One region of the Streptomyces sp. S186 genome, then DNA from elsewhere that is predicted to be linked to it. Evidence: riboswitches for the same ligand, from Rfam matches in the RefSeq annotation. Region 1 holds a riboswitch; the other holds the start of a gene.

Region 1 (5,231 bases):
GCGCATTCGGCCGCTCACCGGGCGGACGCCGGTGCGTGCCACCCCCGGTGTACGGGACGGATGATGCGAAAGTTTTCTACCGGGTGTCAGCTGACTTTTCCGGCATAGCGCACGAACCCTCGCACGGCGCACCGCACCGCCGCCCGCACCGCGGTCCGTACGACCCGCAGCCCGGTACCGCACCCGCCTGGCACCACACCGGTCCTGACACGACACCGCTCCGCCGCGGTACAACCTCCGGCGGCGGCCGAGGAGTCACACAGACATGAGCGACGACGCGCGGCACGACGGCACGGGCAGCGAGCACGGCGAGACCGACGAGGCAGCCGCCGCCCGTCCCCGGCGCACGGGCTGGCGCCGGCTCCTGCCTACCTGGCGGATGACGGTGGGCGGCGTGCTGCTGCTCCTCCTGCTGGTCATGGGCGGCCTGATCGCCGGCTACCTCCTCGTCGGCATCCCGCCCGCCAACAGCGCCGCGAAGGCGCAGAGCAACGTCTACCTCTACTCCGACGGCACGGAACTGGCCCGCGACGGCGACGTCAACCGCGAGAACGTCCCGCTCGGCCAGGTGCCCAGGACCGTCCAGCGGGCCGTACTGGCCGCCGAGGACCGGGACTTCTACTCCGAGTCCGCCGTCGCCCCGGCCGCGATGCTGCGGGCCGCCTGGAACACCGTGACCGGCAAGGGCAGACAGTCCGGCTCCACCATCACCCAGCAGTACGTCAAGAACTACTACCTGGGCCAGGAACAGACCCTCACCCGCAAGGCCAAGGAGTTCTTCATCGCCATCAAGCTGGACCGCGAGGAGTCCAAGGACGAGATCCTCCAGGGCTACCTCAACACCAGCTACTACGGCCGCAACGCCTACGGCATCCAGGCCGCCGCCCAGGCGTACTACGGCAAGAACGTCGGCGACCTCACCACCGCCGAGGGCGCCTACCTCGCCGCGCTCCTCAACGCCCCCAGCGCGTACGACATCACCGCCCACCCCGAGAACCGCCCGCGCGCCGTGGCCCGCTGGAACTACGTGCTGGACGGCATGGTCAAGCAGAAGTGGCTGGGCCGCGCCGAACGCGCCGCGATGACCTTCCCCGCCCTCGTCCAGGCCCGCGCCTCCGCCGGCCTCTCCGGGCAGCGCGGCTATCTCGTCGAAGCGGTCCGGGACTACCTCACCGAGCACGACGTCGTCGACGAGACCACCCTCCGGGCCGGCGGCTACCGCATCACCACCACCATCGACCGCAAGCGGCAGAACGCCTTCGTGAACTCCGTCCGCACCCAGCTGATGGACCGGCTCGACGCCGGCCGCGCGGTGGACCGCGCCGTCCGGGCCGGCGGCGCCTCCATCGACCCCGCCACCGGCCGGGTCGTCGCCCTCTACGGCGGCATCGACTACGCCAGGCAGTACGTCAACAGCGCCACCCGGCGCGACTACCAGGTCGGCTCCACCTTCAAGCCGCTGGTCTTCGCCGCCGCCGTCCAGCACCACTCCGTCACCCAGGACGGCTCCCCGATCACCCCCCGCACCGTCTACGACGGCACCGACAAGCGGATGACGATCAGTCACGGCCGACCCACCGGCTTCGCCCCCGCCAACGAGGACGACCGTTCCTACGGCCCGATCACCGTCACCGAGGCCACCGACAAGTCCGTCAACGCGGTCTACGCCCAGATGGGCATCGACGTCGGCCCGGGCACCGTCCGCAAGACCGCGGTCGCCCTCGGGGTCCCCGCCGACGCCCCCGGCCTCGCCGCCTCCCGGGGCGCCATCTCCCTGGGCACCGCGACACCCAGCGTGCTGGACATGACCGAGGTCTACGCGACCCTGGCGCGGCACGGCCGGAAGCTCCCGTACACCCTGGTCGACCGCGTCACCAAGGCCGGTGAGGAGATCGACCTGCCGCGGCGCGCGCAGACCACCGCCGTCGGGCGGGCCGCCGCCGACACCACCACCCACATCCTGCGCAGCGTCGTCGACGGCGGCACCGGCACCGCCGCCCAGGCCGCCGGGCGCCCGGCGGCCGGCAAGACCGGCACCGCGGAGCAGGACAAGGCCGCCTGGTTCGCCGGCTACACCCCCGACCTGGCCACCGTCGTGGCCGTGCTGGGCCAGCACCCGCAGACCGCGGCCCAGGAACCGCTCTACGGCGCGGCCGGCCTGGACCGCGTCAACGGCGGCGACTTCCCCGCCCGGATCTGGGCCGACTACACCGCGGCGGCGCTGGCCGACCGCCCCGTCCACGACTTCGACCTGCAACTCCAGGAGGGCGCCGAGCCGAGCCCGTCCGCCTCGCCGTCCGCCGACGAGTCGGCGTCCCCGAGCGACTCGGCGTCCCCGAGCGGCGGCCCGTCCGGCAGCCCCACCGCGAGCGGCACCGGGGCGCCGACCGGGACCGGCGCCCCCACCGGCACCGGCGAGCCGACCCTGCCCCCGACCCCCACCGACCTGCCCCCGACCACCGCACCCACCGAGGAGTTCCCGACCGTGGTCCCGCCCGAGGCCGACGACCTGGCCCAGCGGTGGGGCGGCGGCTAGCGGCGGGCGGTCGGAGGCGGCGGGCGCGGCGCCGTCAGTGGCCGGACGTGGCCTTCAGCCCGACCACCGCCACCAACAGCAGGCAGATGAAGAAGATCCGCGCGGCGGTGGCCGGTTCGCCGAGGACGAGCATGCCGACCACCGCCGCGCCGGCCGCGCCGATGCCGACCCAGACGCCGTAGGCAGTGCCGATCGGCAGCGTGCGGGCCGCGTAGGAGAGCAGCACCATGCTGGCGACGATGCCGGCGCCGGTGGCCACACTCGGCCACAGCCGGGTGAACCCGTCGGTGAACTTCATCCCGACCGACCAGCCGACCTCCAGCAGGCCGGCGACGAGCAGCAGGATCCATGCCATGACGGCACCTCCGTGAAAGGGCTTCAACAGGGGTGCGTCGTCTTGTCCTGACCCGGTACGGCGCGTCTCGTCGGGTTTCCCCGAGGCTAGCAAAGGGCTCCCCCGCCTGCGGTGACACGGATCACCGCCGACGGGGGAGCCCCCACAGCCACAGGAACGGCGCTACAGATACAGGCCGGTCGAGTCGTCGGCGCCCTCCAGGCGCTCCGCGGCCACCGCGTGCAGATCACGCTCGCGCATCAGCACGTACGCCACCCCGCGCACCTCGACCTCGGCCCGGTCCTCGGGGTCGTACAGCACCCGGTCGCCCACCTCGACGGTCCGTACGTTCTGCCCCACCGCGACCACCTCGGCCCAGGCCAGGCGGCGGCCGACCGCCGCGGTCGCGGGGATGACGATGCCGCCGGACGAACGGCGCTCGCCCTCGGGGATGTCCGTCCGGACCAGCACACGGTCGTGCAGCATCCGGATCGGCAGCTTGTCGTGGGTGTCCTTGGTGTTATTCGGGCTCACGGCATGACCGTACCTGCCCCGCGCCGGCGCACCTGCACCGCGGGCCGGATCCGGTGGGCCGGACGGGCCCCGGGGGCGCGCTACTTGCGCCGCTTCTTCGAACCCAGCGCCAGCAGACCGATCACGGCCACCCCGACCATGGCCACCGGAACGATCCGCTCCAGGCGCGGCGCCCCGTCCTCGGACACCAGCTGGCCGCGCACGTCCGAGACCAGGCGGTTGACGGCCACGTAGGCCCGCCCCGCCGTGCGGTCCACGGCCGCCGACGCCTTCGCCTTCGCGTCGCCCATGATCGTCTTCGGGTGCAGCCGGACGCCGATCTCGTCGAGCGTCACGGCGAGATCCTGCCGCCTGCGGACGATGTCCGCCTCGATCTGGGCAGGGGTCCTGGCTTCCGACACCGCGCCGCCTCCGTCATCTCGTGCCGATGCGTACGGGGGCCGGACGCGTACCGGGGCCGCCTCGTACGGAACCGGCCACTTCGATCATGTGCCGATTCGTGAAGGACAGTCTGTCAGCTCGCACCCGCGTACGCCCCACAGCACCCCCGTTTCGCGCCGCCGCGACGCCCCCGCCGCGCTCCGGGCGCCCCGCTGGCTAATGTCGGGGGCGTCCTACCATCCGCAGCACCACCGCAAGGAGACGGAGACCCACCATGAGTGAGCGACTCCAGCCCGGCGACACCGCGCCCGCCTTCACGCTCCCCGACGCCGACGGCAAGCAGGTCTCGCTCGCCGACCACAAGGGGCGCAAGGTCATCGTCTACTTCTACCCGGCGGCCCTGACCCCCGGCTGCACCAAGCAGGCCTGCGACTTCACCGACAACCTCGACCTCCTCGCCGGCCACGGCTACGACGTCATCGGCATCTCCCCCGACAAGCCGGAGAAGCTCGCAAAGTTCCGCGAGAAGGAAGACCTGAAGGTGACCCTGCTCGCCGACCCGGACAAGGAGGTGCTCACCGCCTACGGCGCCTTCGGCGAGAAGAAGCTCTACGGCAAGACCGTCACCGGCGTGATCCGCTCCACCGTCGTCGTCGACGAGGACGGCAAGGTCGAACGGGCCCTCTACAACGTCAAGGCCACCGGCCACGTTGCCAAGATCATCAAGGATCTGGGGCTGTAACACCGGCACCCCTGCCGGGCCGCGGCGGGCGGCGGCCGCACCGCTACGGTGCCGTCGCCGCCGCCTCCGGGACCGTCACCGTCGCCCGGTCCGGCAGCTCCAGCACCGCCTCGGCGCCGCCGCCCGCCGCGGCGCCGAACTCCAGCCGCGCCCCGAGCACCCCCGCCTGCCCCGCGGCGATCGTCAGCCCCAGCCCGTGCCCCGTACCGCGCTCCGGCGCCGCCGTACGGAACCGCCGGGGCCCCTCCGCACACAACTCCGCCGGATAGCCCGGCCCGTGGTCCCGCACCACGATCCGCGCCCCGGCCACCACCACCTCGATCGGCGGCTCCCCGTGCTTGGCCGCGTTCGCCAGCAGGTTCACCAGCACCCGCTCCACCCGCCGGCGGTCGGTCTCCACGATCCGCGGCTCGCCCTCGACCGTCACCGACACCGCCAGGTCGTCCACCCCGCGCTGCCGGGCCGCCCGCTGCACGATCCCCCGCACCAGCGACGGCAGTTCACAGGCGTCCAGATCGGCCCGCTCCACCCCCGCGTCCAGCCGCGACACCTCCAGCAGGTCCTCCACCAGACGCCGCATCGCCTGCGCCCGGTCCTGCACCAGCTCCACGGCCCGCGGCTCCGGCAGCAGCTCCGCCGCCGCCACCAGGCCCGCCACCGGCGTCCGCAGCTCATGCGCCACATCCGCGGTGAACTCCCGCTCC
Region 2 (5,231 bases), 3.2 Mb from region 1:
GCCGAGCGGGACGGACGAACCGGGGTCGACGCGGAACAGCACGTCAGCCTCCTTCTCCGGAGCGCCGGCGGTCGAGGTAGGTGTTGAGCAGGGCGGCGGCGGTGGCGGCGTCGTCGACCGTCACCACGAACTCCCGGCCGTTGGTGAGGCGGAGCACCACACCCTCTCCAGAACGGAGCAACAGGCCGCTGCCGCCGGGCCGGATGCGGTATCCCCAGCCACCGTACTCGGAGAGCGCCGCGATCGAGCGGCTGGTCGCCTCCGCCACCTTGTCGAGCGGTATCCGGCGCAGCGGGAACGGCAGCAGGGCCGGCTGGATGGTCAGCCCGCGCCGGTCGACGGTCACCCGTGCGGAGCAGCAGCCCACAACCGTCGCGCCGCCCACGCCCATCGCCACACCGCCGAGCAGGGCGCCGAGTACGACCTCCAGGATTCCGACGGCCATCAGCAGACCGCCCACGAGGGCCATCGGCAGCGAGCTGACGGTGCGTGACCAGCCGGCCCGGACGCCGGCGGGCAGGTCGAGGCGGCCCGCGGTGCCCGTTCCGGTGCGGGGCGCCGGGGCGTCGGGGCCGGCCAGCAGCCAGCCCAGAACGCCGGCCACGGCGCCCGCTCCCAGCGTGACGGCGATCCCCCAGGCGGGGAGCCGTACCGCACCCGGCCCGGCGTCACCGGCGTTCCCGAGCAGGATCGCGGCCACCGGAGCGCCCAGGACGACGGCGGTGAACCAGCCCGTCCCGACCAGTACCCGCCCGCCCCACGCGGGCATCCGGCCCCGGACGAGCAGGCCGGTGCCGGCGCCGAGCACCAACAGGACCACCAGGCACTCCGCGAGGAACCCCTGCGGCGAGGAGTAGCCGTCGCCGTCGGGCCGGCCGTCGAGGCCGAAGTGGGTGGCGAGCCGGTCGGGCAGCCGGCCGGCGACGCACGTGTAGAGCACGCCGAGGGCGAGGGTGACGACGATGAACGGCGCGGCGGCGAGCCAGCTCCGCCGACGGGTGCCGGCGGATGGGGCGGATGCCCCGGATTGCTTCATGACGACCATGGCGACCTCCAGTTGTTCGCACAGTACTAGAACAACCCCGAGAGGACCTCGCAATCACGCATCAATCTCATATCTGAGATACGGTCACCCCATGGCAGACGACTACCTCGTACGCATCGGCAGGCTCATCCGTGACGCCAGGCAACACCGTGGCTGGACACAGACGCAGCTCGCCGAGGCGCTCGGCACCAGCCAGAGTGCGGTCAATCGCATCGAACGCGGCAACCAGAACATCAGCCTTGAGATGATCGCCCGCATCGGCGAAGCCCTGGACAGCGAAATCGTCTCGCTCGGATACGCCGGACCGATGCATCTGCGGGTCGTCGGCGGACGCCGGCTGTCCGGCAGCATCGACGTCAAGACGAGCAAGAACGCCTGCGTCGCGCTGCTGTGCGCGACGCTGCTCAACGCGGGCCGCACAACTCTGCGGCGGGTGGCCCGTATTGAGGAGGTCTACCGCATCCTGGAGGTGCTGGGCAGCATCGGCGTCCGCACCCGCTGGATCAACGACGGCAACGACCTGGAGATCGTGCCGCCGGCCCAACTCGACCTGGACGCCATGGACATGGAGGCGGCCCGCCGCACCCGCAGCGTCATCATGTTCCTCGGTCCGCTGCTGCACCGGATGGACCACTTCAAGCTGCCGTACGCGGGCGGCTGCGACCTCGGCACCCGGACCGTCACGCCCCATATGACGGCTTTGCGGCACTTCGGGCTGGAGGTCACCGCGACCGACGGCACCTACCTCGCCGAGGTCGACCGCACCGTCGCCCCCAAGCGCGCCATCGTCCTGACCGAACGCGGCGACACCGTCACCGAGAACGCGCTGCTGGCCGCCGCCCGGCACGACGGCGTCACGGTCATCCGCAACGCCTCCTCCAACTACATGGTCCAGGACCTCTGCTTCTTCCTGGAGGAGCTGGGCGTCCGGGTCGACGGCATCGGCACCACCACCCTCACCGTCCACGGCGTCGCCAAGATCGACCGTGATGTGGACTACGCGCCGTCCGAGGACCCGGTCGAGGCGATGAGCCTGCTGGCGGCGGCCGTCGTCACCGAGTCGGAACTGACGATCCGTCGGGTCCCGGTGGAGTTCCTGGAGATCGAGCTGGCCGTCCTGGAGGAGATGGGCCTCGACCACGAGCGCAGCACGGAGTACCGCGCCGACAACGGCCGTACCCGGCTCATCGACCTGACGGTCCGCCCCTCCAAGCTCCAGGCCCCGCTCGACAAGATCCACCCGATGCCCTTCCCGGGCCTCAACATCGACAATGTCCCGTTCTTCGCGGCCATCGCGGCCACCGCCCAGGGCCAGACCCTCATCCACGACTGGGTCTACGACAACCGCGCCATCTACCTCACCGACCTCACCCGCCTCGGCGCCCAGGTCAAACTCCTGGACCCGCACCGCGTCCTGGTCGACGGCCCCACCCGCTGGCGCTCCGCGGAAATGATGTGCCCCCCGGCACTCCGCCCCGCCGTCGTCGTCCTGCTGGCCATGATGGCCGCCGAGGGCACCTCGGTCCTGCGCAACGTCTACGTCATCAACCGCGGCTACGAGGACCTCGCCGAACGCCTCAACTCGATCGGCGCCCAGATCGAGATCTTCCGGGACATTTGATACGCGGATGCCGCCGCGTCCTGTGTGACCTGTGGTGAAGCGGGTCAGGAAAGGGGGCGGCGGCACCTATGGGACTTTGGGTGTGATCGCGTACGAGTGCCGCCGGCGCTGCCCTCTTCCAGCGGAGCGTTCACGCCCGCCGCGGCAAGAGCGGGCTTCCACACGTAGGAGTTGAAGTAGTTCCGGTTGATCGCCTTCCGCTCGCGTCCCGTCGCCAGGAGGCTCTAGGTCCTCGGCCGCCGGTGTTTGGCTTCCACCGCCGGTTTTTGGCTTCCACCGTCGTCTCGGCAGGAGTCGGGGCGTCCCACGGCAGCGTGACCGGCACCGGCGCGAACTGCTCCATGTGCTGGCGGATGGCCTGGGCCACACTGGACGGCAGCGGCACGTCCCGGACCTTGCGGCCCTTGGGAAGCGCGAAACGCAGCTTCGCCCGGACCTGCCGCCGGACGTGGAAGACCTCCTTGGCGAAGTCGATGTCCTCCAAGGCGAGCCCGAGTGCCTCGCGCTGTCGGAGCCCCAGGCTCGCGCCGATCACGACGAGGAGCTGGTAGCGGTCCGGGCCCGCGTGGCCCGTCAGCGAAACGGGCGCCAGCCCGCGTGACTCATCCGGCAGTCTCGCCGTGCCCAGCACACGACTCCCGCGCGAGGCCCTCAAGCAGCTGGACCGCCACGGCGGCGCTGTCGTACGGGACGAACAAGTGGTCGTGGTAGAAGCCGGCCACGACATTGCAGCTGATCCCCGCACGGGTCAGTACCGCGGATACGGCCGCCGTCAACCCGACGGCTTCCAGGGATGAATGCACCCGCAGTGTGATCCAGCCGGCCACGTAGTCGTATCCAAGCCCCAGCCTGTCAGCGTCCTGCCTGCGCAGAACGAGGGTGAGCCCCTCTTCCTCCGCGACCGTCACGACCGGGGCCACTCCGTCGGGAATCGCGCCGGCGGGGGTCGATACGAATACGTACTCACCGGGGTGAAGCTCCGGGCGCATACCGCTGAGCAACGCCGACAGTTGGGTTTCTCCAGCCAACTTCCTACTCCTTACGTGAAAAGCGACAGGCGAGAGAGAACGCGGGTGAGACTCACACACACTTGGATGCGGATACCAAGGAGACCGCGGACACGGCAGCCCAGACTCCCCCGAGGAGGAGGAACCCGAGGAACCCGAGGAGTACTGGTCCAGCGCAACAATCGCCAGTGTCGAGGAACCAGCCAGGTTGAGCGCCAGACAGGCGGTGGAGACCTGACTCAGTCGTCCTGCCTGCGCAGCGACGAAGGACCAGAGGACGAGCAGAGAGCCACAAAGCTCCGCAGGATTCCGAAACCACATTAACGACATTGGTGATGCGCGCCGTCTTTGCTCGGCCGGGTACGGCAGCGCTCTCGTCCGGGGCAGGCGCAGAATGGCACCGCCGCAAGCGACGCTCACACAACTCAATGTCGATGCCCATGGGGTGAACCGCACCCGGACTCAGCTGAACAAAACCCTGCCCACATGACTGAAAACAGGCACTAACCTTCTCATTTATCCGGTGCGCAGCCACCGCCAGTTGGAGGGAGCTCAGTTGCGTGAGGAGCCGAACCGCTGGCGCGCCGGCCTTCGGACGCTGGCTCCGCGCGTTGGGATGCGAGCCCTCGGCAAAACGGACCCGCCCCTCGGCGGCCAGACGATCGACCAACTGCTGAGCCTTCGCCCGCCGAGCACGCGCGACAGGCCGTTCGCTGTGCGACGCCGCACTGTCCTTTCGGCCCGTCGCTTCCCTCCGCGCTGCGCCTTTCACCGGCGCCGACGGCCTGACGGACACCACCTGAACGCCGTCGTCCGCGCACGCCGGAGCGTCTGATGACAACCATGCCGAAGGTAGAACCGGCCGGCCTCGGTGACCTCCACGTGGACACCCCCCACCGCTCTTGCTGACCGTCAGCAGGCCCCGGTAGCGCAGGGCATAGGCCGAGCGCCTCTCCCCCGGCGCCCAGGCTCCAGGTTCCTCGCCAGCCGCGAGCCGCTCCAGTCTGCGTAGGTCAGCGCAGCGCAGGCACTCAGCGTGGCAGGTCACGCGGCTCCCTGGTCTCTTCCCGTGGCCGCCACGCCTCCAGCACCACGCGCACCGCGACGCTGATCCGGGCGCGGAACCGTAGCCGGCCAACGGCACTGAAGACGCCGACCGCGCATTGCCCGCGGGCCCGGCTGGTTCCCCGGTCGGGCCCGTCATGTATCTCGAACGACTCGTGTGCGAAGTGACTGGGTAGCTGGACGAATTCGCGGGTCACCGGTGGCCATCGTGGTGGTCACCGGTCACGACTTGTTCCACGTCAGGCTGACTCTCAGCTGAGCCGAGGCTCCGGCCGCCGTGATGACCGCTCCTGCCTGGGCGTTCAGCTCGACGCCGAACTCCAGGACGAGGACGTCGGGCCGCTGCACGAAGTCCTCCACCTGTGCGCTCAGACCCCGGGCCACCGCCCGCACGGCCTGCATGACGGACTCGAACGTGCCCTCGGCCTTCTCGATCACCGTCGTCGACGCGCCCCGCGTGAGCACGGGGCTCGTCGCCTGCTCGTCGGAGACC

The links. A riboswitch is a leader RNA that binds a small molecule or an ion and turns the genes downstream of it on or off. The one in region 1 is predicted to bind guanidine.
Region 2: it holds a riboswitch for guanidine, as region 1 does, so the genes downstream of both, ACRAS8_RS08710 (ACT domain-containing protein) here and ACRAS8_RS22500 (DMT family transporter) in region 1, are expected to answer to the same signal.

Annotation. Positions count from the first base shown of each region.
Region 1 covers NZ_CP193932.1:5,208,257-5,213,487, reverse strand. Annotated here, with positions in the region: gene ACRAS8_RS22505 (transglycosylase domain-containing protein) at 266-2,536, shown strand; gene ACRAS8_RS22500 (DMT family transporter) at 2,571-2,891, opposite strand; guanidine-III (ykkC-III) riboswitch at 2,923-2,982, opposite strand; gene ACRAS8_RS22495 (GroES family chaperonin) at 3,054-3,356, opposite strand; gene ACRAS8_RS22490 (DUF3618 domain-containing protein) at 3,485-3,805, opposite strand; gene bcp (thioredoxin-dependent thiol peroxidase) at 4,060-4,527, shown strand; gene ACRAS8_RS22480 (sensor histidine kinase) at 4,571-5,231, opposite strand, start outside.
Region 2 covers NZ_CP193932.1:2,032,292-2,037,522, forward strand. Annotated here, with positions in the region: gene ACRAS8_RS08690 (GntR family transcriptional regulator) at 1-42, opposite strand, end outside; gene ACRAS8_RS08695 (DUF1648 domain-containing protein) at 44-1,036, opposite strand; gene ACRAS8_RS08700 (helix-turn-helix domain-containing protein) at 1,137-2,666, shown strand; gene ACRAS8_RS08705 (hypothetical protein) at 2,797-3,297, opposite strand; gene ACRAS8_RS08710 (ACT domain-containing protein) at 3,269-3,694, opposite strand; guanidine-III (ykkC-III) riboswitch at 4,010-4,080, opposite strand; gene ACRAS8_RS08715 (CU044_2847 family protein) at 4,961-5,231, opposite strand, start outside.